DNA from 2 places in the Acetonema longum DSM 6540 genome. Region 2 is predicted to be linked to the other one. Evidence: riboswitches for the same ligand, from Rfam matches in the RefSeq annotation. Region 2 holds a riboswitch; the other holds the start of a gene.
What was found. A riboswitch is a leader RNA that binds a small molecule or an ion and turns the genes downstream of it on or off. The one in region 2 is predicted to bind cobalamin.
Positions count from the first base shown of each region.

Region 1: linked by a shared signal. The riboswitch ahead of ALO_RS03780 (response regulator transcription factor) and the one ahead of ALO_RS21140 (sirohydrochlorin cobaltochelatase) in region 2 are both predicted to bind cobalamin.

Region 1 covers NZ_AFGF01000025.1:4,761-24,930, forward strand. Annotated here, with positions in the region: gene ALO_RS03710 (RsbRD N-terminal domain-containing protein) at 1-315, shown strand, start outside; gene dsrK (sulfate reduction electron transfer complex DsrMKJOP subunit DsrK) at 299-1,915, shown strand; gene dsrJ (sulfate reduction electron transfer complex DsrMKJOP subunit DsrJ) at 1,908-2,309, shown strand; gene dsrO (sulfate reduction electron transfer complex DsrMKJOP subunit DsrO) at 2,315-3,064, shown strand; gene dsrP (sulfate reduction electron transfer complex DsrMKJOP subunit DsrP) at 3,191-4,405, shown strand; gene dsrM (sulfate reduction electron transfer complex DsrMKJOP subunit DsrM) at 4,378-5,370, shown strand; gene ALO_RS03740 (NADH-quinone oxidoreductase subunit NuoE family protein) at 5,548-6,024, shown strand; gene nuoF (NADH-quinone oxidoreductase subunit NuoF) at 6,026-7,900, shown strand; gene ALO_RS03750 ([FeFe] hydrogenase, group A) at 7,905-9,593, shown strand; gene ALO_RS03755 ((2Fe-2S) ferredoxin domain-containing protein) at 9,598-9,849, shown strand; gene ALO_RS03760 (flavodoxin) at 9,948-10,373, shown strand; gene ALO_RS03765 (STAS domain-containing protein) at 10,440-10,703, shown strand; gene ALO_RS03770 (metal-sensing transcriptional repressor) at 10,844-11,119, shown strand; gene ALO_RS03775 (hypothetical protein) at 11,135-11,323, shown strand; cobalamin riboswitch at 11,408-11,590, shown strand; gene ALO_RS03780 (response regulator transcription factor) at 11,781-12,485, shown strand; gene ALO_RS03785 (HAMP domain-containing sensor histidine kinase) at 12,547-13,767, shown strand; gene ALO_RS03790 (ABC transporter substrate-binding protein) at 13,877-15,439, shown strand; gene ALO_RS03795 (ABC transporter substrate-binding protein) at 15,473-17,053, shown strand; gene ALO_RS03800 (ABC transporter permease) at 17,237-18,181, shown strand; gene ALO_RS03805 (ABC transporter permease) at 18,171-19,031, shown strand; gene ALO_RS03810 (ATP-binding cassette domain-containing protein) at 19,045-19,920, shown strand; gene ALO_RS03815 (ABC transporter ATP-binding protein) at 19,913-20,170, shown strand, end outside.
Region 2 covers NZ_AFGF01000269.1:54,056-63,870, forward strand. Annotated here, with positions in the region: gene ALO_RS19570 (hypothetical protein) at 1-1,082, shown strand, start outside; gene ALO_RS19575 (TonB-dependent receptor domain-containing protein) at 1,143-5,420, shown strand; gene ALO_RS19580 (hypothetical protein) at 5,486-6,079, shown strand; cobalamin riboswitch at 6,174-6,356, shown strand; gene ALO_RS21140 (sirohydrochlorin cobaltochelatase) at 6,562-6,957, shown strand; partial or broken gene ALO_RS19590 (AAA family ATPase) at 7,235-7,617, shown strand; gene ALO_RS19595 (hypothetical protein) at 7,638-8,042, shown strand; cobalamin riboswitch at 8,195-8,378, shown strand; gene ALO_RS21850 (energy transducer TonB) at 8,851-9,660, shown strand.

The DNA of each region.
Region 1 (20,170 bases), on a different contig from region 2:
AAGCCGTCTCAGGCCATAGCTTTTATTCCCGGGCTGCGGCATATTTTGCAGTCCAATCTGATTACAGCCAAAAACGCCGGCGTCATCCAACAGGATTGGCCGGCTGCGGAGCTATGGCTGGAGCGGCTGATATTGCTGGCCTTTGACGTATATCAGGCATGCCGGGAAAATTTGCATCAAATCCAACTGGCAGCCTTGACCAAACGCTGTCAAACCATAGAGCGCATGATACTGGCCGCAGGTGACGGTGATGTGCCAGAGCGGGATCTGGCGAATACTGAGCGGGAGAGGTGTGAATATGGCAAAACTCCCTAAACCGGAAGAACTCATACAAGTGGATCATAGACCACCAAAATCCAACTGGATGGATACTCCGGTTCATTTTAAACCGGGCACCTGGCTGTATGCCGGGAAGGCGGAAAGCCTGCAGACCGTAGGTTTGGCCAATCCTCGCAAATGGTCTCCCGAGGATGCGGACTGGAAACTGCCGGAAGATTGGCGGGAAATCATCCTGGAAGGACTGCGGGAAAGGTTGAACAAATACCGTTCTTTACAGTTGTTTATGGATATTTGCGTCCGCTGCGGCGCCTGCGCCGACAAATGCCATTTCTATATCGGCTCGGGGGACCCCAAGAACATGCCGGTGTTGCGGGCGGAATTGCTGCGCTCGGTCTACCGGCGGGATTTTACCGCCGCCGGCAGGCTGCTGGGACGGTTGGCCGGCGCCAGGGAACTGACGGTGGATGTGATCAAAGAATGGTTCTATTATTTTTACCAGTGCACCGAATGCCGGCGATGTTCGGTTTTTTGTCCCTATGGCATTGACACGGCGGAAATCACTATGATCGGACGGGAACTGCTCAACCTGATCGGGGTGAATATCGACTGGGTGGCAACGCCGGTGGCCAACTGCTACATGAAAGGCAACCACTTAGGCATACAGCCTCATGGCCTGGTGGATTCCATGGATTTTCTGACCGAGAATATCCGGGATATCACCGGCATCACCATTGCGCCGGCCTTCAATCGCAAAGGCGCCGAAATCCTGTATGTACCGCCCTCCGGCGATGTGTTTGCCGATCCCGGCACTTATGGCCTGATGGGGCAGCTGATGCTGTTTCACGAGATCGGCCTGGATTACACCTTGAGCACCTATGCCTCGGAAGGCGGCAATTTCGGCTTGTTTACCTCCCATGAAATGATGCAGCGTCTCAATGCCAAAATTTACGCCGAAGCCAAGCGACTGGGGGTAAAATGGATTCTGGGCGGCGAGTGCGGCCATATGTGGCGGGTGATTCATCAGTATATGGACACCATGAACGGTCCGGCGGACTTCCTGTCTACCCCTGTGTCGCCTGTGACCGGTACGGTATTTGAACATGCCCGGTCCACCAAAATGATTCATGTGGCGGAGTTTACCGCCGACCTGATCAAACATAACAAGGTCACCCTGGACCCCAGCCGCAACGATTCACTGAAAGTCACTTTCCATGATTCCTGCAATCCGGCCCGGTCGGTAGGTCTCTTGGAAGAGCCCCGCTACATTCTGAAGAATGTCTGCCGCAATTTTTATGAAATGCCTGACGAGACTATCCGGGAAAAAACCTTCTGCTGTGGCGGCGGCGCCGGCCTGGGCGCCGATGAAAACATGGAGATGCGGATGCGGGGCGGACTGCCCCGGGCCAATGCCGTACAATATGTCCGGGACCGGCATGGCGTCAACATGCTGGCCTGCATCTGCGCCATTGACCGGGCTACTCTGCCGCCGCTGATGAACTATTGGGTCTCTGATGTGGAGGTATGCAGCCTGCATGAGCTGGTGGGCAATGCCCTGGTGATGACCGGCGAGGCAAACCGGGTCATGAATCTCCGGTTTGAACCTTTAGCCGGAGCGGAAGGTGCGCAAGATGCATAAGGCGCGCTATGTAATCATCGCCCTGGCCCTGTTTGTACTGGCGGCAACCGCGCCCTTCTGGTATAACGCCGTCAGTTCCCGGCCCCAGCCGGTCCTGAGCCTGCATACGCCGGCGATCAACCAGCTGACGGCCAAACAGTGTATTGAAGACGGCGAATTTATGCGCAAAAATCACATGAAGCTGCTGCGGGAATGGAAAGAACAGTCCGTGCGCCAGGGACAGACCGTGTATGTGGCCAAAGACGGCAGATTGTATCCCATGAGTCTGGAAAAAAACTGCCTGTCCTGCCACAGCAATAAACAGGAGTTTTGCGATTCCTGTCACAGTTTCGCCGGCATTGACACTCCTAATTGCTGGAGCTGCCATGCGGCGCCCAAGGGGGAGCAACCATGAGTTCCATGAAACTTAGCCGCAAAGAATTCCTCCGGCTCAGCGGCCTGTGCCTGGCCGGTCTGGGCGCATTGCCTTTAGTCCGGGGCTGGGCTCAGGGGGACCAAACCGCCGGGCCTGCGGCAAAACGCTGGGCTATGGCTGTGGACACAAGCAAATGCCGCCCAGGCTGTACCGACTGCATGCTTGCCTGCCATTCATTGCATAATGTGCCGCAGATTCCGAACGCTAACCATGAAGTGAAATGGATCTGGCCGGAAGGATATGATCGGGCCTTTGCCGGTGAAACCCATGACTGCATGAATGCCCAGACCAAGCAGCGCCAGGTGATAGTTCTCTGCAACCATTGCGACAATCCCGCCTGCGTCCGGGTTTGTCCGACCCAGGCGACCTTCAAGCGGGCCGACGGCATTGTCATGATGGATTACCACCGCTGTACCGGCTGTCGCTATTGTATGGCCGCCTGCCCTTACGGCGCCAGAAGCTTCAATTTTGTGGAGCCCCGCCAGTATCTGGCGGAAATTCGCGGTTCCTATCCCACCCGGACCAAAGGGGTGGTGGAAAAATGCAATTTTTGCAGCGAACGGCTGGCCGTAGGCCTTATGCCGGCCTGCGTGGAGGCCTGCAAGCATCAGGCGCTGATTTTCGGCGACCGCAATGACCCGGATTCACCCCTGCGGCAGGTACTGCAGGATAAGTACAGCATCCGGCGTAAAGAAAAGCTCGGCGCGCAGCCGAATGTTTTCTATCTGGTGTAAAGAAGCCAGGAAAGTAGACGCATTTCGGCTTTGTGGCAGGTGCAGATCATTGGTTTTACCCGAAACGCGCCTTACTTTCCTACTGCTTCGCGATACTTTGTATCACTTAGGGGGAGGACGCAAGATATGTTGGAACGGGCTTTTCGCAACTGCGGCCGGGGTTATTGGCTGTGGCTGGCCTTTTTGCTGGCGGCGGCCGCTATGGGTTTTCACTTCTATATGCGGCAATTCGCCGAAGGGCTGGGCATTACCGGGCTCAGCCGGGATGTTTCCTGGGGACTGTATATCGGTCAGTTCACCTTTTTTGTCGGGGTTGCCGCATCATCCGTTATGGTGGTCCTGCCACATTATCTGCATGGGGTAAAGGCGTTTGGCAGGATTACAGTTTTAGGAGAGTTCCTGGCGGTGGGGGCCGTGGTCATGTGCCTGCTGTTCGTGATGATCGACATGGGCATGCCCACCCGGCTGTTCAATGTCCTCATCTACGCCACTCCCACTTCACCGCTGTTTTGGGATATGAACGGCTATCTGGTTTTGAACCTGATTACCGGCTGGAATGTGCTGGAGGCGGAATATAAAGGCGCCCCGGTATCAGGTTGGGTCAAACCCTTGATTTATCTCTCCATTCCCTGGGCCTTTAGTATTCACACTGTAACTGCCTTTATCTACTCCGGCCTGCCGGGACGGGATTTCTGGCTGACGGCTCTGACGGCGCCCAAATTTCTGGCGTCGGCTTTTGCCACCGGCCCGGCGTTGCTGATCCTGCTTTGTTTCATCCTAAAACGGGCGGCGGGTTTTGACGCCGGACAGCAGGCCATACGCAGGCTGGCTCTGATCCAGACCTACGCCATGATCATTACAGTGTTCATGGTCGCGGTTGAATTTTTTACCGCCTATTACAGCCAGGTTCCCGGCCATGTGGAAGCATTGGACTATTTATTCTTCGGCTCCCCTAGCCATTCAGCCTATGTGGGGCTGATGCGGCTGTTCGCCGTTTTGTCTCTGGCGGCCCTCATTCTGCTGATCAACCGCGGTACACGGGAAAATGAGAAGACTCTTTTGCTGGCTTCAGTCTGTGTGTTTGCAGCCATGCTCATCGAAAAAGGAATCAGCTTTGTTCCGGGGGGATTTGTCAATCATCCCTTTGGCCAGAGCAGCGAATACCTGCCAACATTGCCGGAAGCAGGCATTATTGCCGGGGTATGGGCCATAGGCGCCCTGACGGTCAGCCTGTTTTACCGCGTCGTTGTCGCGGTAAAGGCCGATGAGAGTCAGGCACCGGATGCACTCAGGCCGGAAAGGGAGGGAAGCACATGGGCGTCACGTTCTCTCTCATCGTAATTGCAGCTTTGGTATGCGTCGTTTTCTTCGGCGTCGAATACCTGGGACTGACCTATCTGTTTGGCGTCATTATCCCTTATGCCGCCATCACCTTATTCATCGGCGGTTTCGTCTATAAGGTCCTGGACTGGGCCAAGGCGCCGGTTCCTTTCCGCATTCCCACCACCTGCGGTCAGCAAAAATCCCTTGCCTGGATTCAGCCGGCCTCTGTGGACAATCCTTTTAACACTGCCGGTGTTATTGCCAGAATGGCGCTGGAGATCCTTTGCTTCCGGTCTCTGCTTCATAACACTCGGCCATCCATCACAACCGGAGGCTGGCTGGTTTATCACTGGGAAAAGTGGCTTTGGCTGGCTGCCCTGGTCTTTCACTGGTCTTTGCTGATCGTAGTGCTGCGGCATTTGCGGTTTCTTATGGACCCGGCGCCGGCGCTTGTCCTTTCTCTCCAGGCCATGGACGGATTTTTCCTGATGGACCTCCAGGCGGTATACCTGACCGGCATTGCCTTGCTGACAGCGGTAACTTACCTGTTCCTTCGCCGGATGGCCATGGCGGGGGTCCGCTATATTTCCCTGGCCGCCGATTACCTGCCGTTGTTTTTGCTCATGCTGATCGCGGCCAGCGGACTGTTGATGCGATATTTTATCAACGTGGACGTTACCGCCGTCAAATCTCTGATGATCGGACTGATGACCTTTAAGCCGGCTGTTCCCGGCAATATCGGGATACTGTTTTATATTCACTTGTTTGCCGTCAGTCTGTTGATCGCGTATTTTCCCTTCAGCAAACTTATGCACATGGGCGGCGTATTTATGAGCCCGACCCGGAACATGGCCAACAATAACCGGGCGGTACGGCACGTGAATCCTTGGAATTACCCTGTGCCGGTTCATACTTATCAAGAGTATGAGGATGAATTCCGGGATAAAATGAAAAGCGCTGGGCTGCCCCTGGAAAAAGAATAGTTTTATGGATAAACGGGTTATTCGATGTTAAAGCCACATTGAGTAACCCGTTTTATCGTTTCATAATCAGAAATTAATAATGAGAAAACTTTCACAAATTTAAGTTGCAATCACTTGTGGGATCAGATACACTGAAAATGAGAAAAAATTCACAATATATTGTCGGGAGGTTACGCGATGCATGAAGTGACGGATTTTAGGGAGATGGATGAAATCCTGCAGAAGTACAGACATGAGCCGAGCAATATTATCGCGATATTGCAGGATACGCAAGGAAAATACAGATATCTGCCCCGGGAAGCACTGGTTTACCTTTCAGACAAGCTTGGAATCAGCACAGCCAAAATCTATAGTGTAGCGACTTTTTACGAAAACTTTTCCCTCAAACCGAAAGGCAAGTATGTGATAAAAATATGTGACGGAACGGCATGCCACGTCCGAAAGTCGGTTCCCATCCTGGAAAGGCTGAGACAGGAGCTCAGCCTTTCTGAAACCAGGGTGACCACCGACGACCTGCTGTTTACGGTGGAAACGGTTGCCTGTCTCGGCGCCTGCGGACTTGCGCCCGTGCTTACGGTCAATGATAAGGTGTATCCGGCGATGACGCCGGACAAAGCAAGCCAGCTTCTTGCGAAGTTCAAGGAGGAGAACTGAGATGCTTTTAAACCGGGAAGAACTGAAAACTGCCTGCGCCACGTATGAAAAGTCGCTTGAGACGCAAAAGAAGAAGATTCTGGTTTGCGCGGGGACGGGATGTGTGGCCGGCGGGTCGCTGGATATCCATGCCGAATTGATCCGATTGATGGAGGACCAAGGGATCCAGTGCTCGGTAAGCCTGGAAAAGGAGCCGCATAATGATGCGGTGGGCGTCAAAAAGAGCGGTTGCCACGGCTTTTGCGAAATGGGCCCGCTGGTGCGGATAGAGCCGCAGGGCTGGCTGTATATCAAGGTAAGACCGGAGGATTGCGCCGAAATCATCGCAGAGACAATTTTAGGCGGGAGGCTGGTAGACAGGCTTGCCTATCAAAAGGAAGGGCAAACCTATCCGACGCAGGAAGAAATCCCCTTCTACAAAAAGCAGACGCGGCTGGTGCTGGACCTCTGCGGACATATCGACGCCACTTCCATCGAGGAATACTTAGCGATCGGGGGATATCAGGCGTTTGAAAAAGCCCTTTTTGATATGAGCCCGGATGACATCATCAGGGCGATCGATCAGTCCAATTTAAGGGGCCGGGGCGGCGCCGGCTATCCGACCGGCCGCAAATGGTCGCAGGTCAGGCGGCAAAAAGACGCAGTCAAGTATATTGTCTGCAACGGTGACGAAGGCGACCCGGGTGCATTTATGGACAGAAGCATCATGGAAGGCGATCCCCACAGAATGCTTGAGGGGATGATGATTGCCGGCCTGGCCTGCGGCGCTTCGGAAGGGTACATATATGTGCGCGCCGAGTATCCCCTGGCGGTCAGCCGCCTGGAGAGAGCGATTGCTCAAGCCGGGGATTTCGGGCTTCTCGGTCAAAACATTCTGGGAACCGGCTATCATTTTAATATAAAAATCAACAAAGGCGCCGGCGCCTTTGTCTGCGGTGAAGGCAGCGCCCTTACCGCGTCTATAGAAGGAAAACGCGGCATGCCAAGGGTAAAGCCGCCGCGGACAGTTGAACAGGGACTGTTTGCCAAGCCTACCGTGCTGAACAATGTGGAAACTTTCGCCAATGTACCATTGATTATTCAAAACGGCGCGGGTTGGTATAAAGCGATAGGGCCGGAAAAAAGCCCCGGCACCAAGGCGTTTGCCCTGACGGGGAACATAGAGAATACAGGACTGATTGAGGTTCCGATGGGCACGCCACTGCGGGAGGTTATCTTTGACATTGGCGGTGGCATGCGTGGCGGCGCCGAGTTCAAGGCCGTACAGATAGGAGGCCCTTCCGGCGGCTGTCTGACCAAAGAGCATCTGGACCTGCCGCTTGATTTTGATTCGCTGAAAAAAGCGGGGGCAATGATCGGGTCCGGCGGGCTGGTGGTGATGGATGAACATACCTGTATGGTAGAGGTGGCAAGATTCTTTATGAATTTTACCCAGAACGAATCTTGCGGCAAATGTGTGCCCTGCCGTGAGGGAACCAAACGCATGCGGGAAATTCTGGAGGGCATCGTTGCCGGACAGGGGAATCCTGAGGATATCGACATGCTCCTGGAACTGGCTGATACCGTATCGTCGACGGCGCTGTGCGGCCTCGGCAAATCCGCCGCCTTCCCGGTTGTCAGCACCATCAAGTATTTCCGCGAAGAATATGAAGCTCACGTGGTGGAACGGCGATGTCCGTCCAAGATCTGCCAGAAATTAAGACGGATTTATATTGACCGGGAAATATGCCGCGGCTGCTCTAAGTGCGCCAAGCTGTGTCCGGTTGGAGCTATTTCCGGCAAGATCAAGGAGCCGTTTATGATCGATTCCGGGAAATGCATAAAATGCAGAGCCTGTATAGACTCATGCGCGTTTAAAGCAATAAAGGAGGACTGACACCGTGAGCACGGAGTTTATGATTATTGATAATCTGCCGGTGGAAATTGCCGGTGAAAAAAATATCCTGGATTTGATCAGAAAGGCGGGAATCGAACTCCCCACCTTCTGCTACTACTCGGAATTGTCGGTTTATGGCGCCTGCCGCATGTGCGTTGTGGAGGATAACCGGGGAGAGATTCATGCCGCCTGTTCCACACCGCCCCAGGCCGGTATGGAGGTGCGCACGAATACGCCCCGGCTTAGAAAATACCGAAAGATGATCCTGGAGTTGCTCCTGTCCAGTCATTGCCGCGATTGCACCACCTGCGAGAAAAATGGAAGATGTAAGCTTCAGGAACTGGCCCAGCGTTTTGGCATAAAGCAGGTACGGTTTGGCAATACATTCGGGGAGGCTGAACTTGATACCTCGTCACTCTGCATTGTCCGGGACAAGAGCAAATGTATCCTGTGCGGCGACTGTGTGAGAATGTGTGATGAAGTACAAAATATCGGCGCCATCGATTTTGCTTTTCGTGGCTCAAAGATGTGCGTCAGCACGGCGTTTGACGCACCAATAGCCACGACCAACTGTGTGGGGTGCGGCCAATGTGCGGCTGTCTGTCCCACAGGGGCGATCGTTGTCAGAAATGATACGGTGAAGCTGTGGCAGGACATAAGCGATAAGGATACCAAAGTGGTCGTGCAGATAGCTCCCGCCGTCAGAGTCGGCATCGGGCAAGAACTGGGCCTTGCCGACGGGGAAAATGTGATGGGCAGAATCGTCGCCGCCCTGAAGAGAATCGGGTTTGACGAAGTGTTTGACACTTCGACCGGCGCCGATCTTACGGTGCTGGAAGAAGCCGGCGAATTTACGGCGCGGCTGCAGAAAGAGGAAAAGCTGCCCTTATTCACCTCGTGTTGCCCGGCATGGGTAAGGTATGCTGAATTGCATTATCCTCAGCTTATGTACAAGATATCCACCTGCCGTTCGCCGATGCAGATGTTCGCCAGTGTAATGAAAGAGCATTACGGTCATTCCCACCGTAAGGTTGTCGTTGTGGCGATCATGCCCTGTACAGCCAAGAAGTATGAAGCGGCGCGGGATGAATTTAAAAAAGATGGGGTTCCCTATGTGGATTATGTTATTACCACCCAAGAGCTGATCCAAATGATTCGGGAAGCCGGCATCGTCTTTTCCGAAATTGAGCCGGAGGCTGTGGATATGCCGTTTGGCGCCGCCAGCGGCGCCGGAGTGATATTCGGGGTGACGGGCGGTGTTACCGAAGCGGTAATCCGGCGCATTGCCGACGATAAATCGGTTTCCGCCCTGCGGGCCATCGCTTTTACCGGCGTCCGGGGTCTGCAGGGAGTCAAGGAAGCAAGTATCGTCCTTGACGGCCGCGAGGTCAGGATTGCAGTCGTAAGCGGTCTCAAAAACGCGGATAGCTTGATCCATAAGATTCGCAGCGGCGAAAAAAAATATGATTTTATTGAAGTCATGGCCTGTCCCGGCGGCTGTATCTGCGGCGCCGGGCAGCCGGTTGCCGGACGGGAAGGGAGAAATAAAAGGAGCGTGGGGCTGTATGAGGCCGATCGAATGAGCAGCATCAAACGCTCGGAAGAAAATCCGATCATCATGGCGCTTTATGACGGGCTGCTGAAAGGCAACATACACAGGCTGCTCCATGTGGATTATGTTAGAAAGGCGTGACAATATGATCAAGGTCAGCGTTTGCATAGGCAGCGCCTGTCATATCAAAGGCTCCTATAATGTGCTGAATTCCCTGCAGCAATTGCGCGAAGAATACGGGCTGGCGGACCAGGTTGAGATTAACGCGATTTTTTGCCTGAATCATTGCACAGAAGCAGTATCTGTACAAATCGATGACGGTGCGGTCCATAGTGTTTCCGGATCAACGGCGCGGGACTTTTTTATCAAAAATATTTTGCCTTACGCTAGTCCATGAGAAAGAAATAGCTGTTGATCAAAGAGGTCTTTACAATTTCTCATAATGCGGTATAATGATAATGAATATCATTATCATTATACCAAGGAGGGATTACCGTGAAGAAAGTAACAATTATCTATTGGAGCGGTACAGGCAACACGGAAATGATGGCGCAAGCCGTAAAAGAAGGAGCGGAGCAGGGCAATACAGTAAAACTGCTAAGAGTGGAAGACGCGACCCAACAGGATGTGGCGGCAGCGGATGCCGTAGCCTTTGGCTGCCCCTCCATGGGGTCAGAGATGCTGGAAGAAGGGTACATGGAACCATTTGTAGCTTCCTTGCAGGATGTGGATTTTTCCGGTAAGACCGTAGCCTTATTCGGATCCTATGATTGGGGCGACGGGCAGTGGATGCGGGAATGGGCCGACCGTATGAAGGGGTACGGCGCCAATGTAATCGGCGAGGGGCTGACCATACAGCTTACGCCGGATGCAGACGGGCTGCAGGAATGCAAAGCTTTAGGGGCAACACTGGGTAAGTAACCGGCACACTGGCTGAATGGTTATACTAGTGCCGCTTGCGCCACAAACGCCGGGAGAGTGGAAGATATGTCAATTTGGGTAAAGGCGGATTCGCAGCAGGTATATATTAACATAAGCGGTGATGTTTTTACGGAACATATCGAACTTTTACAAAGCAGCCTGCTGGAGCACCTGTATTATGGTTACAGGCGGATTGTTCTCAATATGAACGATGTGAGGAATTTTGACCATAATGGCCTTGCTATGTTGCGCTTTGTTCGCGAGCGGTTTGCCAAATACGGCGGTGTGATCATTTTGGAAGATGCCAAAGGGCATGTTGGCGAATTTTAAAAGAAAATATTATGTTAAAAACAGATGCCTCAAGGCATCTGTTTTTCATTTTAAGGCGCAGAGTGTGTTCTTTACCCGCTTTTGCCTTGACAATATCCTCCCCGGGGGGATATTATGGAGCTGGAGGAGGGATACCTTTTATGCAAAATCATACACATGCTCATCAGAAACAAGTTACAAACAGACTGTCGAGAATTGAAGGACACGTTCGATCAATTAAGCAGATGGCTGCTGAAGGCCGTGACTGCCCTGAAATATTACTTCAGATTGCAGCGGCTCGAAAAGCTCTAGACAATGCTGCGAAACTCATATTGAAAGATCATCTTGAACACTGTCTTATTCATGCGGTCAATGAGGGCAAACAAGAAAAGTTTCTTAAAGATTTACAAGAGGCGATTGACCACTATATTAAGTAAATAGGAGGGGGGATAATGAAGGCTTTTCTGATAGTTGCGGCTTTGATGGCTATTCCATCCGTAGCCTTGGCTCACTCTGGTACATTATTTAAGATAGCAGTAAATTATATTCCAATAATATTAGCTGCCGTTCCCATGCTGTTGAAGCTATTTTCCAAGCTGGTTTCAAAAATATATTCTTTTTTCATGGAAGAACATAAATAAAAGTAAAAACAAGACAACCGCGCTCGACAGTAAGCAACACCTATGCTAAAATTTAAAATAGCAACGAAAATGCAAGAAAAGACAAAAAAATAATTTGGTGCAGGTGCCTTTCGGGGCTTAATAGGGAAGACCGGTTAAAGGCCGGCGCGGTCCCGCCACTGTAATGGGGAGCAAAGCCATGATATGCCACTGGAGCGTAAGTTCCGGGAAGGTATGGCAAGAGCCACGATCCAGAGCCAGGAGAACTGCCTGCATGACAATCACCGTTTGACCTGCGACAGACAGGGAGGGAATTTATCGAAATAATCTCGGCTTTTTAATCGGAATATTTCGTAGATAGATTATTCTAAAATGGGACCTCCCCCTGTTGCTGCAGGGAGGGTCTCATTTTTTAATTTCATGGCCGCCGCTTAAATTGACGCAGGACAATTCTGCCGCACTTACTAAGGAGCTGATTATGGGTAAGCAAATCAAAATTTTAATCGTTGACGATAATGCAGATATTCGTGATATTGTTTCTATTTTACTAAGCGATATGAACTATACAGTGCTTAAAGCAGAGGATAGCGCTGCCGCCATGAAGCTGCTGCTGTTAAATCCCAATATCGATCTCATAATTCTCGATATTATGCTGCCGGATCAATCCGGCTTTGATGTGTGCCGGGAAATGCGCCAAAAGACAATGGCACCTATTTTGTTTCTAACCGCAAAAGCCCATATCGCCGATAAGAAATATGGGTTTGATTGTGGTGGAGATGATTATTTATTAAAGCCGTTTTCTTCCATAGAGTTGTCGGCAAGGGTACAGGCGCTGTTGCGCCGCTACGCCGTATATCAGGGGAAAAGCGCGAATCAGGCTAACGAATATATCAAGATACGGGAGCTGCTGGTACATCCGACAGCAGGTGAAGTATCGGTCGCAGGGATTGATATTTTGCTGCGCCACATAGAATATCAATTATTGGTTTTATTGGCCAAGAACCGGGATCAAGTATTTTCTGTTCAAACTATTTACGAAACAATTTGGCAGGAACCATTTATGCCGGCATCCAGTAATACTGTTATGGTGCATATCAAAAATTTACGGCAGAAGATTGAAAAAGATCCGCAGAATCCGAAATATATTGTTACGGTTTGGGGGAAAGGATATAAACTTATTTAAACAATCGGTCTATATGCAGCTGAATGTTAAGTTGATTCTGTGCCTCATGATTTCTTTCTTCGTGTCTGTTTTGCTTTTTCTCTGCTTACAGGCCGGTGCAGGCATATGGATCGAAAAAAGGCTTAGGCAGCCGCAGTTTGTAAAAGAACAGTTGCAAGAGGAGGTATCCCGGCTGCAGGCTTATATTCTGGAAGAGAATGTATCTGTTTTGGATTTTCACAAGTTAAACAAATGGGTGGCCTCAAGGAAGATTACCATGATTTCCATGTATCAGAACGGCAGGCTTATCTATGACTCCAACGCGAGCGGCCTCGGGGCGGAGCCGCCCCCGGGTGATGCGCTCTATCCGCTTCATTTTCATGATGCGGATGTGATGGTCAGTATCACTTCTTTTCTGAAACATCGCTATGAAGATATTGCTACATATATGAATCTGGTAATATTTTTTTTCGTATTTTTATTGATCATGTTATCTTTCGTTCGTCAAAAGACCTTGTATATTCACCGTTTGGATCATGAAATAAAATTGATGCAGGGCGGAAACCTGGATTTCCCCATCACCGTAAAGGGCAATGATGAGCTTGGTTCACTGGCGCGGGATATTGATAACATGCGGCGCTCCCTGCTTCTGCAGAACCAACGGCAGGAGCGCCTGGAAACGGTTAACCGCAATTTTGCCACAGCAATATCTCATGATGTCCGCACCCCGCTTTCCGCTTTAATCGGTTATCTGGAAATTATGATTCAGAAAAAAAATCTCAGTGACGAGCAAAGGCGTCAGTATTTGCATACCTGTCAGGAAAAGGCCTGGCAATTAAAAAAGCTGACTGACAATATGTTTGAGTATCTGGTTACTGCGTCTGATGATGACGCTGCCGGATTGAACACGAATATTGATCATAGTTTGCTGGAGCATCTTATTTATGATGGTGTTCTGCTCCTTGATTTTCATGGTTTTATTACCGAATTTACCAAGCCTGAAAATATACACTATAGTATCAGTTTTCCGATTGACAGCCTGCAACGAATTTTTGACAATATTTTTTCAAATCTTATTAAATATGCTGATCCGGCAAAAGTGGTATCAATTTCCGCCTTTATTGATCATACTTCACTGTATATCAGCTTCAGCAATACTGTCCGCGCTGCTGCCAGTCAGACAGCAAGTACCGGTCTGGGGTTAAAAACCAGTAAAAGCCTGCTGGCGCAAAACGGGGGCAGCCTGGTCATTGCGCAGGATGAAGCTGTATATACCCTGACGATCGAATTGCCCGTCAACTGATTGAACCGGTTGCTGATTGCAATAGTTCTTAAATAATCTGAAATATAGACATCATCCATTGCCTTATGCCAGTCGTAACGCTATATTTAATCAATAGGGGGAGATAAGCATGAAAAAGATTTTATTGTTAAGTTTGGTGCTTATTCTTGTTTTTATTGCGGGATGCGCATCGCCTAAAAATCCAGAAAAGATAATAAAAGACGAGATTACAATTTCCGCGGGAGTGAATTTGGTGGCTGGCGGCTATGACCCGACCGCGGGTTATGGCGTCTGGGCGCCGGATATCTTTCACAGCCATTTGTTGCAGGTGAAAGCGAACAACCAATTGGAAAACGATTTAGCCACATCTTATGAGGTTAGTCCGGATGGCTTAATTTACACGTTTAAAATACGAACCGACGCCAAATTTGCGGACGGGCACCCTCTGACCTCTGATGATGTGGTCTTTACTTTCACGACGGCAAAAAGTAAAGCCTCTGCGGCTGACCTGACTATGCTGGATTCCATTGAAGCATTGGACGAGCATACGGTTGTTTTTCATTTAAAGTATCCCTGGTCGACTTTTGTCTTCCACCTGAGTGAAGTCGGAATTGTGCCTAAGCATGCCTATCATAGCAATTACGGCGATCATCCGGTAGGATCCGGCGCCTGGAAAGTCGTGGAGTTTGCCAAAGAGCAGCAGCTGATTCTCATGCCCAATGAGCACTATTACGGGATAAAGCCGAAGTTTAAAAAAGTAACGATTTTAAAACTGGATGAAGATGCTGCCCTGGCGGCTGCCAAATCGGGGCAGCTGGATTTGGTGCTGATTGAATCTGAGTTTGCCAAGACGGACGTTGCCGGGATGAAGCTTTACAGGATGGCGGCGATGGATGCCTTGACAGTTAATTTGCCTACGATTCCGGAAATGACTGACGCCGCCGGGAAAAAAGCCGGCAATACGGTGACGGGCGATCCTGCCATCCGTAAAGCGCTGAATATCGGGATCGACCGACAAACCATTATCGATAACGCGTTGAGCGGTTTTGGCCAGGTGGCTTACGGCGCGGCGCCGGCGCTTCCCTGGAGCAATGGCGATACGTTTCAGGACAATCGGGTGGAAGAAGCGAAAAAGCTGTTGGAAGCAGCGGGCTGGAAAGACGCTGACGGCGACGGCGTTCGCGAAAAGAACGGGCTCAGGGCGGAATTTGTGATTACCGGCCGCAGCAATGATCAGGCCCGCTATAATACTGTCGTTGCTCTTGCGGAAGATGCGAAAAAGCTGGGGATAAAAATTATACCGAAATCCGCGCCATGGTCAGAATGCCGGGAAGCGAGAAACATACCCACTTGCTGGGTTTTTGGACAGCCCAATCCGATCGAGTTTTACCGCTACTATGATTCTTCTCAAATCGGCAAGGCTGTGATTGGCAATCCCGCATCCTATGCAAACCCGGAAGTTGACGCCGTTGTCAAAAAGGCCTTGACGGCCAAGAACATGGAAGAAGCGAACCGGTATTGGCAGGAAGGCCAGACGCTTGCGCAAAGGGATGTGCCGTATTTGTGGATTGCTCGTCCTGACGTGACTTATCTGATAAGGGAAGGGCTGCAGCTTCCCTCCCTGAAAAAACTGCCGACGCGTGGTCAGGGGATTTCGATCGTTGAAAACATGAACGAATGGTTTTGGGAATAACATCCTGAAATAGGCTGAAAGTGGAGTGAGGTTATGAACAAAGGCTGGAATGTTTTTTGGATGATTGTTCTGGTTTTGCCAATGCTGGTCAGCTGCGGCAGGGTGGAACCAGTACAGAACGAAAAAGAAGAAGTGACGATATCGGTTGGCGATTTAGCGCTTTCGCAAAAATATGATCCCATTGCCGGCTATGGCGTCTGGTTTCCGCCGCTTTTTCACAGCTCGTTGGTGAAAGTCAATCATCACAATCAAATCGAAAGTGATTTGGCCGAAAAATATGAAGTCAGTTCTGACGGGCTGGAATATACTTTTTATCTGCGCAAAGGGGTAAAATTTTCTGACGGCAGCCCTTTGAAAGCTTCCGATATCATTTTTACTTTCCGGAAAGCGCAAGCCACTCCATCCTCCGCTGATACGTCAATGATCGAAAAAACGACGGTCATTGACGACAACACCGTTGTGTTCCGGTTAACCAGGCCATGGTCCATGTTTCCGTACAATGTAAGCGAGATCGGCATTGTCCCGGAAAAAAGCTACGATGAAAACTATATCAAGAATCCCATCGGCAGCGGCCCCTGGAAAATGGTTCATTTCGAAAGGGAACAACAACTCATTATTGAAGCGAATGAGCATTATTATGGTCCTAAGCCCAAGCTGAAAAGAGTGACGATTATTAAGCTGGATGAAGATGCGGCCCTGGCAGCCGCCCAGTCGGGCAAGCTGGATCTGCTGTGGATTAACGCCGAGTATGGCAAGCATAAGGTTGCCGGTATGCGCTTGGCCGAGATACCGACCATTTCCGGCCTGGTATTTAATCTCCCCACAACGCCGGAATATACGGATGAAAAAGGATTTGTCCGCGGAAACCGCGTTACGGCAGATCCGGCAATCCGCAAAGCTTTAAACATCGGCATTGACCGCAAGCGGATTATTGAAAATGCATTCAATGGCTTTGGCACTGTAGCGACCGGATTTTCGCCGAAATTGCCGTGGGCCAACCCGGAGGCGCTTTTCAGTGATAACCGCCGGGAAGAGGCCAACCAAATTTTAGCGGAGGCCGGCTGGCTAGATGCCGACGGTGATGGGATCCGCGAAAAAGACGGTATCAAGGCCGAATTTGTCATTACAGGCCGCAGCAGTGATCTTGAGGTGTATAATCTAGCCGTGGCGGCCGCCGAAGACGCTAAGCAATTAGGCATTCATATTATTGCCAAAAGCGAGGCCAAATCGGAAGCGCTTAAAAATGCTCCCAGAATACCGACAGGCTGGATCATCGGCCGCTACACGCCTTTGGAATTCTATCGCTATTATGAATCCAACCAAATTGGCGCTGCCGGCTATGGCAATCCGGCAGGCTATAGAAATCCGGCTTCCGATGAATATGCGGCAAAAGCGCTGCGGGCGCTTTCCCAAGAGGAAGCGAACCGGAATTGGCGTTTGGCTCAATGGGACGGGAAAAATGGCGTTCTTAACGACTATCCCTACTGGTGGATCGCTTACAGCAGCATGGTTTTTTTTGTCCGCGACGGGTTGGACCTGGGCGAACAAGGCGCTCCCCACCGTACTCAGGGAGCAATGGTGCTGAGTAATTTGCACGAATGGGAGTGGAAGTAGAAAAGAGAAATTCAGTATGCCTGTTCATGAGGATGGGGGAACGGGGATAAGGAGCCCGCAAGCTATCCTCATAAACAGGTTTTATTTTGATAATAGAGCTATGGCGTTTACAGACATTGCGTAGAAAGGAGAATCCGGGTGAATAAAGGGTTGACTGACTATTTGAGCAGTACGCTGGTGAGAATGATTACCCTGCTTATCGCTGTGAGTTTGATTAGTTTCATTCTGGTTGTTTCTTCGCCAATCGATCCTGTTGATGCGTATTTAGGAGACATCAATGTATCGGAAGAGCAAAGGGAGAACATTGCCGAATACTGGGGCCTTAACAAATCGCCGGTTGAGCGTTATATAATCTGGATAGGCCATATTTTTCAGGGAGACATGGGGGAATCGATTACCTACCGTCAGCCGGTACTGAAGATTATCGGCGAGCGCTTTCAGGCGTCTCTTGCGTTGATGGGGCTTGCCTGGGTGCTTTCCGGCGTTTTGGGCTTTGCACTGGGAGTTATCGCCGGGGCGAATAAAGACAGCTGGCTGGACCGGGGCATCAAGACTTTTTGCTTGATTTTGGCATCAACGCCTGTGTTTTGGCTGGGCTTGCTGATGCTGATGGTTTTTGCCATTCAGCTGCAGTGGTTTCCATTGGGGCTGGGGGCCCCGATTGGTAAATTGTCATATGAGATTACCTGGGCAGACCGGCTTTATCATTTGATTTTACCCGCAGTCACTTTGAGCGTTACCGGCGTTGCCGGGATTGCGCTCCACACCCGCCAAAAATTAATCGATGTTCTCAAGAGCGAATATATCCTTTTCGCCAAAGCCCGCGGGGAAAAGCCCCGGGAGATCATTTGGCGCCATGGGCTGCGCAATATCGCCCTGCCGGGCATTACTCTGCAATTTGCATCCATTAGTGAACTGTTTGGCGGTTCGATTTTGGCCGAGAAGGTTTTCTCTTATCCCGGCCTGGGCAATGCGGCGACTGTCGCAGGCTTGAAGGGCGATGTTCCTTTGTTGCTGGGAATTGCATCGTTCAGCATTCTTTTCGTATTTACCGGCAACTTTATGGCCAATGTCATTTATGGAATTGTCGATCCGCAAATCCGGGAAGGAGGCAGTCATGGAAAGTAATACGGCAACAGTGGCGGTTTCTGCCAAATGGGGGATCAATCACCGGCAAAAAGTCCTTTTGGCAATTGCGGCCGGCCTGCTGATTTTGACCGCCATCACCCTCGGGGGCATCCTGATGGACCCGGTTTCTTACGGGCCAAATTACGCATTGAAACGCCTGGCCCCTTCGGGTGAACATCTTTTTGGAACGGATTATTTAGGACGCGATATGTTTTTTCGTACCGTTGCCGGGCTTTCGATGAGCATTCGGATCGGTTTGCTGGCAGCAACAGTCAGCTCGGTCATTGCGCTTGTCCTTGGCAGTTTGTCGGCGGTCTTTGGCGGCAAGGTAGATGCTGTGGTGAATTGGCTGGTCGATCTTTGCATGGGCATTCCGCATATGATTCTGCTGATTTTAATATCGATTTCGCTTGGCGGCGGTGCGGTTGGCGTGATTGCAGGGGTTGCAGTGACGCATTGGCCAGGTTTGACGCGGGTTATCCGGGCCGAAGTCATGCAGGTAAGGTCGGCTCATTATGTACAAGTGGCCCGCAAGATGGGGAAAAGTCCGTGGTATGTGGCCGGCCGCCATATCATTCCGCATGTTTTTCCCCAGTATGCGGTCGGGTTAATTTTGTTGTTTCCCCATGCCATCCTGCATGAGGCGGGAATCACTTTTCTTGGCTACGGCCTGCCGCTGGATGTGCCGGCGGTTGGAATCATTTTATCCGAGTCCATGAAACATCTGGCGACAGGGATGTGGTGGCTGGCTTTTTTCCCTGGTTTGGCTTTGCTGCTGGTTGTGATGCTGTTTGATTTAGTCGGGGATTATTTGAAAGCCTTGATCGACCCCTACAGCGCGCATGAGTAAGGGAGGGACGAAAATGGTTGCAGGGCAAAAGACCGTGCTTTTGGATGTACAGGGACTATCCGTAAGTTTTGAAAGCTACCATGCCTTTTTAGAAAAGCGGGCAAGCCAAGTGATTTCCGATTTAAGCGTGCAGGTTTACGCCGGGGAAATCCTGGCGGTCGTGGGCTCCAGCGGTTCAGGCAAAAGTTTGCTGGCTCACGCCATCATGGGCATTCTCCCGGACAATGCCAGGACCGGCGGGAGCATGGCCTACAAAGGGAAAGAATTGAACCGGGAATACCGGGAAGCGCTGCGTGGCAAAGAGATTGCATTCATTCCCCAATCAGTGGCTTATCTGGATCCCCTGATGCGGGTGGGCGGACAGGTGCGGGGTATTGTCGGAGAAAAACTGCGGGATGCGCAAGAGAAGGCTTTCGCGAAATATCGCCTGGATTTGCAAGCGGCAAATCTTTATCCGTTTCAACTCTCCGGCGGCATGGCGCGCCGGGTTTTGATTTCAACCGCGGTGGTCACCGATGCCGAACTGATTATTGCCGACGAACCGACGCCTGGTCTGGATTTAGCAATTGCCGTTCAGGCGCTGCAGGATTTCAGGGAATTTGCCGACCAGGGTAAAGGCGTTTTGCTGATTACCCATGATATTGATTTGGCCTTGCATGTGGCGGACCGCATTTCTATCTTCCACAGCGGCACGGTGATTGAGACGGCACAGCGGGAAGAATTTTCCGGCGACGGGGAAGGGTTAAAGCATCCTTACAGCCGCGCTCTTTTCCGCGCTCTGCCGCAAAACGGATTTCAATTGCCTTACTGCCCTAAATGCGGCGCAAGTTGCGCCGTTTGGGAAATTTCCCGCACAGAAATGAGGTGTGCCTGTGGCAGCCATGATTGAAGTGAATCATGTAAGCTTTCGTTACGAAACGGCCCCGTGGGTGCTGAAGGACGTGAGCCTGGCCATTGAGGAGGGGGAGCGCGTCGCTTTAGTCGGTCCCAGCGGCTACGGGAAAAGTACGCTGGCCAAAATCATCGCCGGCTATCTTCAGCCGCTGGAAGGGGAAGTTCTCTGGGAGGGCAAGCCGTTGCCCCAATATGGGTATTGCCCGGTGCAACTGGTCTACCAGCATCCGGAAAAAGCGTTGAAT
Region 2 (9,815 bases):
TACTTAATATTTACAGCATCAACTCCCCAGATGGTGCTAACGCGGGTACGCTCTTTGGTGCTGACTATTCTGCCGGCAGAGTGTTCAAACTTGTGCATGGTGTGAGCGGCGCTGCGGAAACCCTGACGCTAGCTTCCGATTATTATCAACTTACCGCAACAGGATCAGGCGCTTCAGCTTATAGCGTAGATACGGTGTTCAATACCGAATCATCGGTCGATTATATTTACGCCGTAGCTCAGCAATATGCGGTTTCGCCTCCTGGCAGTTCTGATCCCAGTGATTACACTTATTTCAATAGCATTATCGTTAAACTCAGCGCTTCTAATTTAGCTAGTGTAGTCGATGGACCGGATGCAACCCTAGCGCCGAATGTTTTCGAGCTTCAGCTTTACGGTGGCAATCTTTATGCAGCCGCTCTGGGCGGGCCGCAATGGAATAGCACCCCCATTGTATGGAATCAGGCATCCCGCATTCAAAGAGTGACTCCCGCAAACCTTGCGGTAACCAATCTTGTCCGTCCAGCCAATTCTTCGGAAACTACTGCTAATGACGACAAATTCGATATCCGTTCGCTGGCGATTCTTTCCGATGGCACTGCCTATATTTTGACTGGTTCCTATAATGGATCTTTTGCTTTTTCCGGTCGTTTGTGGGTAGCTGAAATAGGTGATTTGACCGGAGATGCACTATTGTCGAATGTTGCGCAGCTACTCACGAATAATGCTAATATTTCAAACGTTTTTGGCTATTTGTGGGCGTTGTTGCCTGCTGATGACATTAGCAAAGTTTGGGGCATGCTGGGGGACAATCTTGGCATCTATGATGTAGATGGTATTGCTTCCGGTACAAGTGCAGTTTCGGCGGGTACGGCATCTGAATGGGGTGCTGCCGGCAGTCCGACATTCAACGCGATTGCGTTGGCGATGCCAGCCATTACGCGCCGCCTAAAAGCAGGGACTGCGCCTGCTTCCATCAAATCGGTGCGGGGTTTTGTACATCCGCTGCTGGTTTCCCGCGCTGGCGTGAAACCGGAAGATTTTGAAGCATTTGTTAAAGCGTATACTGCTAAAAAATATTAAGCTCTAATGCAAGGGGCGGAAACTCCGCCCCTTCTTTACCGTTTAGGAGGAAGGATTTTTTTGAGCAGAAAGCATTGTAAAAAACGCATGGCCAACGCCCTTAAGGTATGTTCGTTCGCATTTATACTTCATCCTTTTTATACAGTGTCATGTTATGCTGCTTTAGAATTAGTTGGAGAAACGGCTAATTACACAAACTGGGGCAGCGGTGGCCCGTGGAAAGTTAAAGCTATCAGCGAAAATGAGCAGATTTATACCACCTATGCTATCGCTAATCAGGGCAAAGCTATAGGACAAGCCCAATATAATGCGAATATTACGATTGACAATGGCGGCCTTTGGCGGCCTTTGGATCGTAACGGAACGGTTAATGTGAATGCCTTAACCATGCTGTCGGGTTCGACGATTGATTTTGCTTATAAATACAGTGCCGCAAATAGTTATACTGAAGCAAACGGTTATGACCCATGGTCTGTAGCCACTGCAAGCAGCACTGCTCGCATCCTAAAAATAAACAATGGAAATTTTGAAGGCAACATTAATTTCCGTATCAATCTAGGAACCAGAACTTATGACCCGTCAACTGGCGGTTATGTTGGTGCTGGTGAAACTATCGTATTGAATAATCCGACAGTTATTAATCAGGAATCATATCCGACAGTACATATTAATATTGAATATATTATGAACAAGGATTTTGGGGCAGGTAATGACAGTACTTTCTCTTGGGCAAATCAGACGGCGGCATTGCTGGAAGGTCAAGTTACTGGTGTATTTGAAATTTCTAATTCTGATACTGCGAATATGGATAAATTTGTTGTAGCAGGAGAAGCAATCAATCAAGTAGACGGAGCATTGAACAAATATATCATTACAACTGAATTGTTAGATGATGGAAGCGGAAATGAATATAACAGAAGCTATTCCGTCTACTGGAGTGCCAAGCGCCAAGGATATTTATCCCAGGGGGCTTACTCCGCCGCCAACGCGGCCCTCTCGACGCGCAACCTGTGGCGGATTGAGGACGGCCTGTTCTGGAAGCGCGGCGACGACCGGCGGTTCGTCAACCGCAGCATAGCCAAGGACGATTTCGATCGGCGGGAAGGCGTGTGGGTCAATACCTGGCGGGGGAAATATACCTATGACGGTATTCAGGATTCCACTTTCGGCCAGACCTACAGCGGCATTCAGGTCGGCTACGACAAGCTGCGGGACCGGGAACTGCTCGGCGGCAAGCTCTATACCGGGCTGTTCTTCAGCAAGATGACCTCCGGCGCCGATTTCAGCGCTCAGAATGCCGGCGGCGCGGATTACAACAGCGGCAGAGGCGATTTGGACAGCGACGGGCTCGGCGCATACATGCTCTGGGTAGGCGACAAAGGACACTATTTGGATACCACTGTGCGCTGGAGCACCATCGATAATGCCAATACCTATACCGATTCCTTCGGTGACAGCTACAAGAAGGATTTTATCGCCCAAACCTACGGCATCGGCGCCCGTTACGGCCTGCGGATCGATAAAGGGAGCGGCTGGTTTATGGAACCGCAAGTCGGCCTTTCCTACGGTGTGATGCGCTCCTTCGACTTCCGTCTGGACAACGGTCTTCGCTATCAACAAGATAAAATGGATATGCTGCTTGGCCGCGCCGGACTGTCCATCGGTAAAAGCTATGGGCAGGGCGAGCACAAAGGTGAAGCGTATCTCAAGCTGTCGGCTAACCATGACTTCATGGACGGCGGCAACGCCATGTTCTATGCCATGCAGAACAGCGCGAATCCAGACACTGCCCAGAATGTGTTGGCCTCGCAAAAGGTGGATACCCTGGCCGGCAAGGACACCTGGTATGATGTGACACTGGGTAGCAGTTTCAAGTTGAGCGGCAGCAGTGACGGCTGGCTGGAGGTCAACAGATCCTTCGGCGGCAAGGTCGATACCGACTGGCAGATCAACGGTGGCATCGCCTGGGGCTGGGGCGGCCCGTCCAAAGCCAAAAAATCGGAAGCAGTGAATGCTGCCGATCGAAGCTTGTTTACGGACACTGTAAACACCGCGGGTATCACGGCTGCAGATGCTGCTGCCGGCAAAGAGACAACCAGCAATTTGCCTGAGGGTAATGCTCCACCGCAGCAGCCGAATGCAGCCAACCGTGCTAGTAGTAATGCTGACACCGCAAACGCTGATGAAAACCCCGCGGTAGGCGGCACGAACAGTCCAGAGGCAGCCGGTGCGCTGCAGCAGGGAGATTTTGACGGGTTTACCTGGGCCCCGCTGGTCGTTGAAGCGGATCGCCCGGACTGGGAGAAAAAGCTGTCTCCGGGTACGGTATCCGTAATTGAACTACCCCAATACGAGGGTGAGCACAAGACGCTGGGCGATCTGCTGCAGACGGTGCCGGGCATCCATATCGACAAGCTCTCCGGCGGCGCCGGCCACTACACAACGGTGCGGGTGCGCGGCTCTTCGGCCAGCCAGGTCAATATCTACGTGGATGGCGTTTTAGTGAATACCGGCAGCGAACAGGCCGTTAACCTCGAAAACCTCAACATCGACAATGTCGAGCGGATCGAAGTCTACCGCGGCTACATCCCGGCCCGCTTCGCCGGCGCGGCCATGGGCGGCGCGATCAACATTGTCACGAAAAAGCCGGACAAAACTGGCGGCAAGGTCAGCTATGGCCTGCGCTCATTTGGCGGGCAGAAATTCAACCTGGAAACAACGGCTCCGATGGGTGACGGCAGTCTGCTTTTCGCGATGAATCGGGAAGAGGCCACAGGTGACTTTAAGTATTATAAACTCTATACTACTTATGCTAATGACAGTCCAACCTATCCACGAAACCGTTGGCGTCAGAATAATGGTTATGAAAACAACGATATCCTCGCCAAATGGCAGGATGACAACTGGTTTGTCAAGCTCAACTATATCAATAATTCGACCCATACGCCGCAAACCGTCGACTCCTATCTGGCGGATTTGCCGAAACAATACTGGCCGGATTCCTTTAATGATGAGCAACAGGCCATACGCAACGGCACGGTGGATACGGAAAAGACCGAGCTGTCCTTCGGCCACCGGCAAGAGACCGGCAATGTGGAATGGGGCTGGAAGCTGGGCACGGTACATCAGGACAAGCAAACGTTATGGACCAAATATGAGACCGGCAACCGGGGTTTCGTCCTTGGCACCAATACCTTTCGCAATGATTCCTATAGCGCTTCCGTTGACGGCACCTGGAAGATGGGTGAAAGTCACCTACTGGAATTTCTGACCACCGCCAGCAAGGAAACTATGAAGGTAAATTTTTCAGCCGACCAGTATTCTGATCCAGAATGGAAAGGCTATGAGCATTTGTTCCTGCCGGAATACGATATGAGCAATTACTATTTCCAAGTTCAGGATACTATGAAACTGGACGACAGAGGCAGCTTGGCTTTTACGCCGCTGGTGCGGGCGCAAAAATCGAATATCGGTATTGATGTCATGGAAGGGGAAGGCTGGCTGTACAGCTATAACCTTGGCCTTAAGAAAAAATGGAATGATCAGTGGACGACTTGGGCCACCTATGGCACCTATCACAGACTGCCAAGCTGGTATGAGGTGTTTGGCGACGGTGTCAACCTTCAGAGCAGATGGTATAGGGGCAATAGAGGCAAAGGCGAAGCTTCATGGAGTCCGGAAGTTTTTGCGGAGCACGGTAAGAATTGGGATGTATCCGTCAATCGAAACGGCCAGCTGTTCGGCGTGGACAACGACACTACCTTGACTTATTTTAATCGCAAGTCAGAAAATCTGATGACCACCGCCTTTAATCCCTTGACCGGCGCGACCTGGTACACGAACTATGGCGCCGGCGAGATTCAGGGTTTTGAGCTCAGCAATGAGATGCATTGGCAACAATTTGATTTTACTTTAAGCACGACCTGGCAGGACTCCTTGATTACCAAAGGGTTTAAGGCTTATGATAATACGAGCAATGCTGCATGGCAGGGACAGCCTTTCCCCTGGACACCGGAGTGGGCGGCCAACGCCAGGCTGGATTATCGGTTCCCCGGCGATAAACTCAGCGTCTTTGGCGAATACAACTGGACGGACAAACTAAGCTGGCTTAATAATGCCGGTACGGCTGCGTACTATGAGCCAATGGGAATATTTAATATCGGTATGAAATATAGCTTTGATAAGCAGTTCAAACTAAGTACCGGTGTTAATGATATCGCCAATCAGGGACCTAAGCAGCTCATGCGTTATTTACAGAGTGATCATTTTGACAAGGGCAATGTTGCCTATCCACAACAGGGAAGAACCTATTACATGACCGCGGAATACTCATTCTGATGGTTGCTTCGTGCGGCAGTGCTTTATTTGCTGCCACACGGACAAATCAATAAGGAGTGGCTAGGATGGATGCTAAGCGTAATTTGCTGATTCTTAAACTGGATCTTCTCGACAATATGCGGGAATTTGATACGATCCGGCAAGCGGTTGCACAGGTGGCCGCAGGCCTGGTGACAGTGAGTGCTGCCGGCTGCGAACAGCCGGAGGACGTTATTGCAGCCGTTACTGACGGCAAGCCGGACTGGGTCCACATCATTGGCCGCAGCAATGACAAGCAATTGATTTTTTCCGGCGGCAAAAAGGCGGAAAGCAAATGTGACCGCATTCAGTTGGTAAAAAATTTGCGGGGGGCAACACCGGCTCTTCAATTAATTACGCTGAACAGTAAGCTGGACAATCGGGATTTGAGGAATATGGGCCGGCTCTATGTCATGATCGGTATGGAAAATGGCTATAATCCCATAGCTTCCCGCATGTTTATGCCGCGTTTTTACGCCAATATCTGTTCAGGCATGCCACTGGCGCCTGCCGCCAAAGCCGCCATTGAAGATACTCAGCAGGAAGTGGTTCAGCACGGCGGTATACCGTCCATGTGTTTCAGCCGCATTATTGATCCGGAAACGTTTACGTTTTTGCCGAGAGAAACTGTCATGAATTAGCAGCGGGCTGGTCGCCTGGCAGCAGCTATAAACATAACAGGCCCAGGGTTTGAGGATTGACCGCTGTGCCCCGGTATGTTAGGATAAAGCTGATAACCGAATATTCGGGATAGGTGTCCGCAAGGACTTAATAGGGAAGTTTGGTGCAAAGCCAGCACGGTCCCGCCACTGTAACGGGGAGCGATCCTGCGAAAACGCCACTGGAGCGTGGGCTCTGGGAAGGTGCAGGGGTGCTATGAACCGGAGTCAGGAGAACTGCCTGTCTGACAATCACCGCTACAGACCTACGAGCGATAGGAAGGGGATTAGCGACGCAATTTTTGCCGGTTGTTTTCGGCCGGGGCCGGGATATGGGTTCAGTATTTGCGTAAGGCGGCCTTTCCTGCGCGGTTCAGGGAGGGCCGCCTGTTTGTTTTTTGCCGCTGTTGCGGCTATCGCTCCTTGCCTGTCTGTTTCCCAATAACTTTGAGAGGGATGATGCTTTGGAGAAGACAGAAAAAACCGCTTTTTTGATGGTGGGTATAGGCTCCACCTACCAGGAAGCCCGCCGCTTGGCGATGAACGGTATGGATCATAGAATCCGGGCGGAGTTTCCTGACTATGAGGTGCGTCAAGCCTTCGCGTCCCGCGCCCTGATCGAAAAATTGGCGGAACACGACGGGATTCAGGTGGATAATGAGAAACAGGCCTTAGAACGCCTGCGGCAAGAAGGGTTTACCGAGGTAATCGTGCAGCCTTTTCAGATATTTGCCGGCGAAGAATATGAAGCCATCAGAAAAATAGTCCGGCTGCATGCAGCGGAAAACGGCTTTGGCAAAACCGAAATCCTGCCTTGTGTGACTGTGTGGGTGAAGCAGGAGCCCCAAATAATCAATTAGGAGACCGTTGAAAAAGGCCTATCTGCGTCACTTCATTCTCCTGCGGGCGTTCGACGCACCTTCCGAACGTACAGTCTCGCGCCCGTCCTCGTCGCGCTATCAGAATGTGACTTTTCGGGAAAAGGGTAATAGCGGCTGTTTTCTCATAAGCCGAAAAATCACCTAAATTCTTCAGTATGACAACGCAGGCGTTGCTTTTACCTAGCATCTGGACCTTTTTGAACGATCCCAGATTCGAGGCCACAGATGGGCTTTTCCGATCAGAAAGGAAGCGATCATGAAAAAAATTGCTTTTTACGGTAAGGGCGGCATCGGCAAATCGACGACTGCGGCAAATGTGTCGGCGGCGCTGGCGGAAAAAGGCTATCCGGTCTGCCAGATCGGCTGCGATCCCAAGAACGACTCTACCCGGCTGCTGCTGGGCAGGACCTGTATGCAGATGGTGCTGGATATGGTCAGAAAACATGCTTTGCCGGCGTGAAATGCGTGGAAGCCGGCGGCCCGGAACCGGGGGTAGGGTGCGCCGGCCGCGGCATTATCGTTGCTCTGGAGAAGTTGAAAGAACTGAAGGCGATACAGGATGAGCAGACTGTCCTCTACGATGTGCTGGGAGATGTGGTCTGCGGCGGCTTTGCTGTGCCGATCCGGGAAGGCTACGCCTGCAGCGGCAATGGGGCGAATTGTGTCTTGAGCGCACCCTGATTGTCGCGCCTTCTTCCATCGCATTGGGGCTGGCCCAGGTCCTTGCCGCCGAGTGGGCCGCCTCGGGTTCCATTACCTTTGTGTTGCAGGACGGGATGTCGTCTTACCCTGTCCCCCAGAGCTTGGGTACCGTTTGGAACGGACAAACCGACGGCCGGGCTGTCGAACAGTATCTGGACGAAATGACGGCAGGACTGCTCCTGTCCAGCGGCAACGAAAAGGCTATTTTGCAGCAGCGGGCACCGACGGTGCTTAGTCAGACCATCGCCATGCCTGTCTATGACGAAGTCATTTTGACCGATCTGCCGTTTATGGGCCTGCGCGGCGCTTGCCATATGACCGAGCGGCTGTGGAATCAGTATATGGGTTTTTGCCGGCGCTAGAGGTGAAGGAATGTTGAATTAATATGCAGTCGGTATGTTTTTCATTTTCTGAATTCGGACGGTATGAGATTAGAAATAAGAATCAAAAGACCGGATTAATTGCGATTTGACAGCTTGACAGAATTGTCATTCTTTGCTACAATAAAACAAAATTGAATAGTAATGAGATAGGTGCCCGTAAGGGCTTAATAGGGAAGTCCGGTGTAATGCCGGCGCGGTCCCGCCACTGTAATGGGGAGCAAACCCAGAAAAGTGCCACTGAGACTTTGTGTCTTGGGAAGGTGTGGGTGAGCAAAGAACCAGAGCCAGGAGAACTGCCTGTCTAACAGTCACCGTTTTTTTTACCCACGAGCGATGGGGAGGGGATTATGGAGTAATCTACCTTCCCGGCTATTTTGGCCGGGATTGTCTGTTTCAATGGATTTCTCCGCTAACAAGTCCCTTTCTGTATGCTTTTGCGGGAAGGGACTTTTATAATTTTCGTCGAAAGGTTTCCACGCTATTTTGGCTGGCGAGGAAAATTAGCCATATCTTAAATCCCTTATTGTTGTTGTATGGTGCGTTCGGCAGACGCACTGCCGTCCCCGCATGGGGACTTCCTTTTTTTTATATTTGCCCTCTGCTGTCACAAATTCCTTGGGAGCGGCCTATTATCATTTGCAGGAATTGTCCCACGATCATATTATCCGGATTATTAAAACGATGGAATGATCCCTCGTACCGCCGCAGTCTATCCGGCGGCAATATGAGATAAAATAAAGCAGCGGATTGGCGCCGGCTTACCGGCCGACACCCGGGGAGGTATCTGATGATTGCGGTGGAAAAAACAGACTGGGGCAAAGCGTTGACGATTTCTTTAGTGATCCATATCACCCTGCTGCTTGGCTTTGGCTTGATCATCGTCATGGCTCCGGAACAGTATATCGAATTGGAATTAGGCGGAGGCGGCGGCGGAGGAGGCAGCGGCGGCGGCAACGATGAAATAGCCGTGTTTGCCGCCGATACATCTGCTGCGGATACTTCGGCTGCATCGATTCCTTCTGTCCCTGAGACCCCCTCCACTTACCAGGAACAAGAAGAAGCGGTTGAAAGCGTTGAGGAGAATATTTCGCAGCACCCGGAACAACCGCAACAGCCGAAAGAACCGCCGGCAAACGCCGTTTTTGCCGCTAAAAGGGATGATGATGCCAAACCTATGGATAAAAGTTCTGGCTCGGGTTCAGGCTTGGGAACCGGCTCCGGTTCCGGTGTGGGCTCGGGTTCTGGGTCGGGCTCCGGTTCCGGTGTAGGATCGGGTGCGGGTTCAGGGATTGGTCCGGGTTCCGGCCCAGGGTCCGGTGACTCGACTGCTCCCCGCATTTTGGCAGAGATCAAACCCTCCTATCCATTGGAGGCAAGAAAAGCGGGATGGGAAGGAACGGTTGTTTTGAGAATCCAAATTATGGAGAATGGCGCTCCGGGACAGGTAACTGTCTATCGGTCCAGCGGCTATGATCTGTTGGATGAGGCGGCTATATCGGCTGTACGGCAATGGCGTTTTGTGCCGGCGAAAAATCGGTTTGGCCAGGTTATCCGATGTTCTACTACTCTGCCGGTGATTTTCAAGTTGCGGGCGTGATTCGGGTTGCTCCACAAATATCGCTCCGCAGTGATTCACGCTCAAGAGGCCTTAAAAACGGCAAAGCTTCCAAAAAAGTCCATCGTATTTTTTAGGACTTTGGGACACTGCCACGGCAAACTGCGGCAGTCTTTTATTGATAACCCCAGATATAT